3 regions of the Thermochromatium tepidum ATCC 43061 genome follow, and region 2 is predicted to be linked to each of the others. Evidence: predicted binding sites of a transcription regulator. Region 2 holds the regulator's gene; each other region holds the start of a gene.
What was found. The regulator sigma-54, encoded in region 2, starts transcription at its own class of promoters, with help from an activator protein. The targets are predictions, from matches to a motif close to TGGCANGNTNCNTGCTT.
Positions count from the first base shown of each region.

Region 1: a site for sigma-54 is predicted at 1,517-1,533, ahead of nifV (homocitrate synthase). Genes of this name have one in related genera too.
Region 3: a site for sigma-54 is predicted at 2,002-2,018, ahead of nifE (nitrogenase iron-molybdenum cofactor biosynthesis protein NifE). Genes of this name have one in related genera too.

Region 1 covers NZ_CP039268.1:2,081,569-2,084,844, reverse strand. Annotated here, with positions in the region: gene E6P07_RS09605 (hypothetical protein) at 1-533, shown strand, start outside; gene thpR (RNA 2',3'-cyclic phosphodiesterase) at 603-1,133, shown strand; gene nifV (homocitrate synthase) at 1,548-2,714, shown strand; gene E6P07_RS09590 (nitrogenase-stabilizing/protective protein NifW) at 2,701-3,042, shown strand; gene E6P07_RS09585 (helix-turn-helix domain-containing protein) at 3,134-3,276, shown strand, end outside.
Region 2 covers NZ_CP039268.1:2,327,713-2,330,988, reverse strand. Annotated here, with positions in the region: gene hpf (ribosome hibernation-promoting factor, HPF/YfiA family) at 140-460, opposite strand; gene E6P07_RS10725 (RNA polymerase factor sigma-54) at 496-1,986, opposite strand; gene lptB (LPS export ABC transporter ATP-binding protein) at 2,065-2,790, opposite strand; gene lptA (lipopolysaccharide transport periplasmic protein LptA) at 2,787-3,276, opposite strand, start outside.
Region 3 covers NZ_CP039268.1:2,065,508-2,068,783, forward strand. Annotated here, with positions in the region: gene E6P07_RS09490 (NifB/NifX family molybdenum-iron cluster-binding protein) at 1-183, shown strand, start outside; gene E6P07_RS09495 (hypothetical protein) at 239-1,201, shown strand; gene E6P07_RS09500 (nitrogen fixation protein NifQ) at 1,189-1,776, opposite strand; gene nifE (nitrogenase iron-molybdenum cofactor biosynthesis protein NifE) at 2,058-3,276, shown strand, end outside.

The DNA.
Region 1 (3,276 bases), 250 kb from region 2:
ACACCGCGCTCCAGACGAACTGGATGACGACCTGGCCGCTATTCGCGCTCCTTGGCACAGTGATCGCGGTGATGGCGGCGCTCTGGTTCAATACTATCGTCGTGGCCGATCGGCACCGCACGGTCTCGCGCGTCAGCGAGCGTCATTCCAAGGAGCGCGAAAAGATCCGGCTGCGTGCCGAGCAGGTGCGCGTCAAGGCCACGCGCGAGGCCGCCGATCTGGTGGCCAGGGCGCGGAGGCGTGCCGCGGCGGGCCTGAGCCTCAAGACCGGCGTGGTGGTCGGCGGGGCGGTCGGTGTTGGGGTTGCCATGATGCTGGCCCAGTTCATGACGCTGGGATTGGCGACTGTGGCGGCGGCGGGGGGTGCGGCGCTCGGCTATACGGTGCGGGCGCGTCAGGAGAAGACGATCGCCGCCAAGCGGCTTGCCGCCGAGGAGCGCGCCCTCCAGGTGATCGCGGTCGCCGAGGAGACGCCGGCCCTGCCGCGGCGCAAGGACAGGCGGCCGGGTCCTGCGGCTGATTCGCTCGATTAACCCGATGAATGCGGAGAGGCTGAAAGACGCCCTCCATGGCTTGATTGCGCCTCTCCCTAGAGCCCCGGAATGGCAATGGCTGACCGCTGGTTTCTTGCGATCTGGCCGGATGCCCAGGCACGTACCGCACTCGAGCGCCAAGTGTCTAGGCTCGGGCCGCTACCGGGCCGGGCGACCCATCCGCTCGACTGGCACCTGACCCTGGTCTTTTTGGGCGAACTCGCGCCCGAGCGGCTGGCGTGCGTTGAGACCGTCCCCATCGCCATCGCGGCCCATACCGCCCCCTTTGAGGTCAGCCTCACGCAGATCGATCGCTTCCCTCACGCGCAGGTGTTGTGGTGCGGTCCAGACCATACCCCTGAACCCCTGGCACACCTGGTCGCCGACCTCCAGTCGGCTTTGGCGGCCTGCGGGATCGTCCCCGAGTCTAGGCCCTATCGCCCCCATCTGACCTTGGCGCGCCGGGTACGCGCCGCGCCCGCGCGGCGATTCCAGTCCCCCATCACCTGGACGGTGCGCGAACTGGTCCTGGCCTTTGGCATCGCTGGTGCAAGACCAGGCTATCGCATCCAGCGCCGCTATCCTTGCGGTGCGCCTTGACCTGGATCGGCTGAACTCGGTTAGGTTTCATGTCATAGACCCTCCGCAAGGAAACCCGCGACTTGAGTCGCGGGAGGAATGGCGGGTGCGCGAAGCGCACCATGTGGTGTATAATACAGTGTGGTCTCCGGGCGCACGCCGACTGCAACGCCAGTCGAAACCTGGCCCGGATTGGCAGCGGCGCCCCGCTGCCAAGGGCGGCTGTAAACACGCCCAATGTTGGGGATGTGGTCAACCATGTTTGCTGCGTCTCACAATAAAGCCTTCGACTTCAGTCGAGGGTTGTTTACAGGTCGCACCACACCCCTAAGCTGTGTCGCCTTTGCGACCCCGGGTTTGGGCTGTCTTGATTCAAGCGATTGATTTAAAAGCAATTAGATTTCTGGCATTTCTATTGCTTTTGATCTCGTCAGCATGAGACAGTTCGCAAAGAGCCAATCGGCCATGATCATCAATGACACGACCCTGCGCGATGGCGAGCAGTCGGCAGGTGTGGCCTTTACGCGCGCCGAGAAGCTCGCCCTTGCCTGTGAGCTCGATGCGCTCGGCGTCCCCGAGATGGAGGTCGGCATCCCGGCGATGGGCGAGATGGAGCGTGATGACATCCGCGCCCTGGTCGACCAGAGGTTAAGGCCGCGCCTGATGGTCTGGAGCCGCCTACAGGCGCGCGACATCGCCGCCTGCGCCGGACTCGGCGTGCCTCTGATCAACATCTCGGTACCGGTCTCGGATCAACACCTGCGTCATAAGCTTGGGCGCGACCGTGTTTGGTTACTGGATCAGATCCCGCGTCGCATCGACCAAGGGCTCGAGCTGGGATTTGAGGTCTGCATCGGGGGTGAGGACGCCTCACGCGCCGATCCTCAATTCCTGCTCCAGGTCATCGAGGTGATAGAGCGTGCCGGTGCCCGTCGCTTCCGCTTTGCCGATACCCTGGGCATCCTTGAACCCTTCGGGGTCTATGCGCGCATCGCCGAGCTGCGGCGTCACACCGACCTAGAGCTCGAGATGCACGCCCATGACGACCTCGGTCTGGCCACCGCGAATACACTCGCCGCTGCCAAGGCAGGTGCGACCCATCTCAATACGACCCTGATCGGACTCGGTGAAAGGGCGGGCAATGCCCCGCTCGAAGAGGTCGTGCTGGCGCTCGAGTGTTGTTATGGGATCGTCACCGGGATCGATCTGCGCCGTCTCCCAGAGGCCGCCCAACGGGCCGCTACAGCGGCAGGGCGCCCGATCCCTTGGCACAAGAGCGTCGTTGGCGATGGGGCTTTTACCCACGAATCCGGCATCCATGTCGATGGCCTGCTCAAACACCCCTCCAACTATCAAGGCTTTGATCCGTCACTCGTCGGGCGTAGCCATCGCTTTGTGTTGGGTAAGCATTCGGGGACCCATGCGGTCCAGGCCGTGATGGGTCGCTTAGGGATCCAGATGGGCCCACAGGAGGCCGTGCGTTTGCTTGCCAGGATTCGGGTTCAGGTCGCCAAGACCAAACGTCCGCCGACCGACGCTGAGCTCATGGCCCACTGGCGTTGTCTTACGGAATCCCAGGAGCGACAGCATGCCGATCCCTAAACGGATCCTCCCTGGCCTGGTCTCGGCCGAAGACTTTCTCGAATACTTTGGGGTCGATTACGACCCTGAGGTCGTGAGAGTGGCGCGGATCCAGATCCTCAAACGGTTTCATGATCATCTCGAGGCGTACCGGACAGGCGAGGGCGAACCCGGACCCGATGACTACCAACGCTTACTGACCCGTGCTTATGAGGAGTGTCTGCACCGGCCTGCCGGTAGCGGACGGGCGCTGGGCGTACCACGGCGCATCATCGCTGAGGTCCCTGTGGCAGATCTCATGGCGGATCTAGCGGCTAGGAACCCTCGCCCTGGACGAGCGGAGGGCTAGCGCAGCTCCTGAATGACTTGCCCATTCTTTCGTACTCTTGCGTCTTTGCCTGCATTCAACCCGTCTCTCGCATGATCACACCGAAGGACCCATGATCCTCGCCCACAAGATCGCGCTTGACCCGAACGACCGACAGGCGACCGACTTCAAAAAAGCCGCCGACGTGGCGCGCTTCGCCTCCAACTGGGTCTTGGCTGAATGGAAGCGTCAGTACGAGGCCTGGAAGCAGGATAA
Region 2 (3,276 bases):
CACTTGGTGCCTGATCGCTCTGTCGTGTTCTCGATGTAAAGACACCTCAGGCGCCGGCGGCACCGGCCACCGAGGTGTGATGGGTGTTGCCTCCATCACCTCGGAAGACACGGCTTCCAAGGTACTGGAGAGGCCGATCTCATTCCGCTTCGGCCGTCTTGACGGCTCCGCCGCGGTGACTGCTCTTCTTCTCCTTGTAGCGGATGACCTGGCGATCGAGCTTGTCGACCAGGCTGTCGATGGCCGCATACATGTCCTCGTGCACAGAGTCGGCGAAGACCTTGCCGCCATTGACATGGAGTGTGGCCTCGGCCTTCTGCTCGAGCTTTTCGACGCTCAGGACGACATGGGCGTTGATGACGTGGTCGAAGTGGCGTGCCAGACGCTCGAATTTGCTGTCGACATAGGACTTCAGCGCATCGGTGACGTCGATGTGATGACCCGTCAGATTGATTTGCATCATTAAACTCCTTGATAAAGAATCAAACAGCCTGTTTAAGCCAGGCGTTTGCGCTCACTCGAGGCCGGGATACCCATAGCCTCACGGTATTTGGCGACTGTGAGGCGTGCGACGTCGATGCCCTGTCTTGCCAGTTCCTCAGCGATCTTGTTGTCGCTGAGAGGTCTGCGCGGGGATTCTCCCGCGATCAGCTTGCGGATCAGGGCGCGGATCGCCGTCGACGAGCACTCGCCGCCAGAGGTGGTATTGACGTGGGACGAGAAGAAATACTTGAGCTCGAATGTGCCTCGGGGTGTATGCATGTATTTTTGCGTGGTCACCCGTGAAATGGTCGACTCGTGCAGATTCAGGGCCTCGGCGATGTCGCGCAGCACCATGGGCCGCATCCCCACTTCGCCGTATTCGAGGAAGTCCTGCTGCATCTCCACGATCTTGGCGCCCACGCGCAGTACAGTTTCGTTGCGGCTTGCCAGGCTTTTGATGAACCAGCGCGCCTCCTGGAGGTGACTCTTGAGCGTCTGGCCATCGCTGCTCTGGTCGGCGCGGCGTACCAGGCGCGCATAGTCGGCGTTGACCCTGAGTCTGGGGGTGATGTCAGGGTTCAACTCGACCTGCCAGCGGCCATCCTTCTTACGCACAAAGATGTCGGGTACAACGTACTCCGAGGGCGTCTCTGCGAGCAAGCGGCCCGGCTTCGGGTTGAGCCGGCGGATGAGATCGAGCGCCTGGGTCAGGTCGTCCTCGGGCGCCTTGAGCAGGCGTGAGAGGGCCGTGACGTCGCCGCGCGGCAGATGTTCGAATCCGGCCTCGCACACGGCGATGGCCAGGTTGCGCCAGGGCGTTTCGGGCGACAGCTGGCGCAGCTGGATCAACAGGCACTCGCGCGGATTGCGCGCCCCGACGCCAGCTGGGTCGAGTGACTGGACGCGATGGATCTGGGTCTCGACTTCATCGGCGCCGATCGTGGGATCGGCGAGTGTGGCCACCAGTTCATCGACATCGGCGCGCAGATAGCCGTTGGCATCGATGGCGTCGACCACGGCCTGGGCGATCATGAAATCGCGCTCGCTCAAACGGCTGAGATTCAGCTGCCAGATCAAATGATCCCAGAGCGTCTGCGGACGTGAGCGGTTCGACAGTGGGTCCTGGTCTGTGTCATCCCTCATGCCGTGGGCCGTTGGCGGCAGGTAGCTGTCGAAGACGTCGGTCCATTGGGTATCGACCGGCAGCTCCTCCGGTATCTCATACGACTCGGCTTGTACCTCGCGTTCCAGGAGCCACTCGGACTCGGATGCGCTAGAACCGAAGGGATCATCTTCGAGCTGGGTCAGAGGGGAATCTTCCAGTGACTCCGCCTCGAGCGGTTCGGATTCCTCGCCTTCTTCAAGCATCAGATTGCTTTCGAGCGCCTCCTGGATCTCGCGCTGCAACTCGAGCGTTGACAGCTGCAGCAGTTTGATCGCTTGCTGCAACTGGGGCGTCATCGTGAGTTGCTGATTGAGTCGAAGCTGAAGGGATGGCTTCATCGATCGAGTTGGCGTCCGAACTGTGGTCTGTCTATTGCTGTTTAAGCCATCATGGGGTGTCCGTAATCTGAGTCTAGTCTACATGGAAAAATCGGCACCTAGATAGACATCGCGCACCCGCTGGTTGGCCAACAACTCGGCCGGTTCGCCGGCGGCGATCACGGTGCCGCTGCCGATGATGTAGCCATGGTCGCAGATGGCGAGCGTCTCGCGCACATTGTGATCGGTGATGAGTACCCCGATGGAGCGATCACGCAGATGGGTGACGATGGATTTGATGTCGCCGACGGCGATCGGATCGATACCAGCGAAGGGCTCGTCGAGCAGCATCACCCTGGGTTCAACCGCCAGGGCGCGGGCGATCTCCAGCCGGCGGCGCTCGCCACCCGAGAGGCTGAGGGCGAGCGAGTCGGCCACATGGGCGATGCCCAGGTCCTCGAGCAGACGCTCACCGCGTTCCTCGCGTTCGGCGCGCTTGAGATCGCGCCGCGTCTCGAGGATGGCCAGGATATTCTCGCGGGCAGTCAGCTTGCGAAAGACCGAGGGTTCCTGGGGTAGGTAACTCAGACCGGCGCGCGCCCGGGCGTGCATGGGCAGCCGGGTAAGGTCGCGCCCGTCGAGCAGGATGCGACCCTGGTCGGCATGGATCAGACCGACGATCAGATAAAAGCAGGTCGTCTTGCCGGCGCCGTTCGGCCCGAGCAGGCCCACGACCTTACCCGGCTCGACCTTGACACTGACATCCTGGAGCACCTGACGACTGCCGTAGCGCTTCATCAGGTGTTCGGCGCTCAGACCGCTCATGAGGCATCCGGGGTGATGGTGATCTTGACCCGACCTGCGCCGCCGGCACGGAAACGGGCCCTGGCCCGGTCGTAGAGGATGCGCTCCCCCGTGAGACGGTCCTCGCCCTGGATCAGCAGACCCTCACCGATCAGCACCAGCTCGTCCTTGTCAGCGTCGTATTCCATGCGCTTGGCAAACGCCCGGACCTCGCCCTGATCGTCGTCGAGCAATTGTTTGTAGCTGGCCGGCGTGCCGAGGGCGATGATCAGACGCGGGCGGCGGTCCTCGCGATGATAGACAGTGACATGGTCGGCGCGCAGCTGCATGCTGCCCTGTTCGACCTGGACCTGACCGACATAGATGCTGGTGTTGTCGGACTCGCGGACCTCGACCTCATCGGCCTCGATATAGATCGGCTGTTTGCTGTCGGTTTCGAGCGACCAGGCGTTTGCGCCCAGACCAAGACCGACCAGAAGGCCGAGTAGCGGCAGCCACTTGGAAAAG
Region 3 (3,276 bases), 260 kb from region 2:
AAGGTCGTGCGCGCCGGGGTGCACCCGCTCCGGGTGGCCCCAGGTACCTCAATGCATGCGATGCTCGAGCGGCTGCAACAGGCATTGCGAAAACCGCCACCCTGGCTGGCCCGGGTCATGGGGATCGAGGCCGCGAGCCTTGCCCGCTATCGCCTGCACATCGAGCAGGCGGAAGAGGGGTGAAGACACCCGGCGCGTCAGCGAGGCCGATACCCAGTCAGTGCCTGGAGGAGGAGGGATGACACCCGCAGAAATCGCTGCATTCGAGACGGCCTGCGCCGAGGTCTGTGACCAGGTGCCGGTCACTCAGGGGCCAGACGCACTCGCCCAGGCACTCCAGCGCATCCTGCCTCGGTGTGACCTGCGCGAGGCCCTGGTGCGCGGTGGCTGGTATCGCCTGGGGGGTGTCGTCACCGCCGATGGGCGACGGTTAGCCGATGACCTCGAGCACTGGGTCACCGAGACCCTGGCGCGTTACGATGACGACCTCGCCGCCATGGTCGAGTCCGAGGCCGATGATTCGCCCTTTGCCACCCGTGTTCTCGGCAAGACCCATTATTGGGTCGCGCGCGTCGGTCCTGAGGTGACGGAGTTTCTTCAGATCGAGCTCGAGGAGCTGCAAGAGGTCATCTCTCATCGGCTCTTCGTCCCCGACGTGGCGCCGGCAAGCCTCGAAGACCTCATCGACCCCCGCCCTCTCCCCTCGCCCCCGATCGCCGTGTTAGGCCAGCCGGCCTATCGGCTAAGGCGCATCACCCTCATACGCGAGTTTCTCGCGGCGATGCGCGAACAGCGCCCCGAGCCCCAACCAATCCATCGCTTCGTCGCCGATTGGCAGCGCAGCAGCGCCGAGCGTGCCTGCGACCTTGCCAACCACTGGGTCTTTAGTCTCCGCGAGCATCTCGATCCCTATCGTCAGCCGATCAAGCATGCCATCCCGGTGGCAGCACTCCATGGCACGGCGCCGCGTTTCGCGGCCAGCGACGGCGCCCGCGGTCTCGACCTCGCCGAGGCGATCGCCCGTTTCGATCGCCAGATCGGCTATCCGATGGCCTGGTTCTTCCACCTGCTGACCACCAAGGCCGTACCCCAGTGCGTGGCAGCGACGGTCGTCGAGGATTTCGCAGACGGGTTCGCCTATCTGCCCGACCGCGACCTTCAGATCGTGCGCGACTGGCTGCATCGACCCTATGTGTTTTGATCCTCAGGTCCAAAGCAGAGGGCGTAATCAGCACACGCGCCACACGAGGGCGCCGGGCAGAGGTAGAGGCCGTCACGCTGGCAATAGTGGCGGTAGATGAGCTTTTTCCACTTCATATCGCTGCGGTTCAAGGCCGCCAGCGATGGAAAGGCGGTCTCCATCAAGAGCGACAGCTCGTTGCGATCGGCCAGTCCGAGGTCCTGCCATAGATGGTCGCGCCCGGCACAGCCGTGCGCGACCAGGCGTGCGACCCACCCCTCGGCCTGGCTCTTGCCGGCACGGTAGCTGAGGAGGAGATCAATCAGGTCATCGAGTTCCGGAAGGTCTTGGCATCGCCCCGCTTCTAATGACAGCGGGGGTCCTGGGAAATAGTGGTCCCAGAGGGCCGTGAAATCCGGCGGCTCCAGACCGAGTCGCGTCGGCAGGACGCCCGCGCCGCAGGCGCGTCCGGCGATGAGACTGGCCAGGAGCGGACGTAGGGGATCGGTGGCGTACTCGGCCGCGGCGGGGCGACGCATGAGTTCGGCCACCAGGGAGGCACGACAATCACAGGCTGGATTCAGGGATGATCTCATCTGTGCAACACCCTGTCTTTGACCTCTCATTAGAGGTGATCTGGGGTCGAATCACTCAAAAGGCGTGCCATGCGATGCTGGCAGGATGGGGATGCCCATCGCCCCTGGACCTGTGACCTCTGGGGTCAGGGGTTTGAGCGCTATCGAACACCCGTCTTTGTCATAAAGGCGACAAAGGGTCATCCACCCCTATTTTTTAGTCAATTAGATCAATCGATTGGATGTTGGCGCGTTCTATGCGTTTCAGAGGATCAGGATGATTGACCAGACGGCATACCACCATGAGACCCGCCCAGATCGCTGCCCTCCTCGATGAGCCTGCCTGTGAACACAACGCCGGGCCCAAACCCGGTTGCACGCGGCCCAAACCCGGTGCCAGCGCTGGGGGGTGTGCCTTCGATGGTGCCCAGATCGCGCTGCTCCCGATCGCCGATGTCGCGCATCTCGTGCATGGCCCGATCACCTGCGCCGGGACCTCCTGGAATAATCGCGGCACCCGCACCACCGGGCCGGCGTTATTTCGGATCGGGATGACCACGGATCTCACCGAGCAGGACATCATCATGGGACGCAGCGAAAAGCGTCTCCTGTACTCGATCAAGCAGGCGATCGAGACCTATAGACCAGCGGCGGTCTTCGTCTATACGACCTGTGTGAGCGCACTCATCGGGGACGACATCGAGTCGATCTGTAAGACCGCTCAGAGTCATTTTGGGGTACCCGTCGTCCCGATCGATGCCGCCGGCTTTTACGGCAGCAAAAACCTCGGCAACCGTCTGGCCGGCGAGGCGATGCTCGAGGATGTGATCGGGACCCGCGAACCAGACCCCCTGCCTCCGGCCATCCTCGCCCAGCGCCCCGGCATCCGCGTGCATGACATCTCCCTGATCGGCGAATTCAACATCGCCGGTGAGTTCTTCCATGTCCTGCCGCTGCTCGATGAGCTCGGGCTCAGGGTGATCGGGATGCTCTCGGGCGACGCGCGTTTTCGCGAGGTGCAAACCCTGCATCGCGCCGAGGTGAGCATGGTGGTCTGTTCCAAGGCCCTCCTCAATGTCGCGCGCAAGATCAAAGAGCGCTGGGGCGTGCCCTTTTTCGAGGGCAGCTTTTATGGTCTCACCGCCCTGTCCCAGGCCCTGCGCGATCTCGCCCGGCAGATCGGCGATCCTGACCTGACCCAACGCACCGAGGCGCTGATCGCACGTGAGGAGGCCAAGACCCGAGCGGCACTCGAACCCTGGCGCCAGCGACTGCTCGGCAAGCGGGCCTTACTCTACACCGGCGGCGTCAAATCCTGGTCGGTGGTCTCGGCCTTGCAGGACCTAGGGATGACGGTGGTCGCGACTGGGACCAAGAAGTCCACCGCGGAAGACAAGGCCAGGATCCGCGCCCTGATGGGGCCTGACGCCCGGATGATCGATGAGGGGAGCCCTAAGGCGCTGCTCTCGGCTTATCACGCGCTTGAGGCCGACATCCTGATCGCCGGTGGGCGCAACCTCT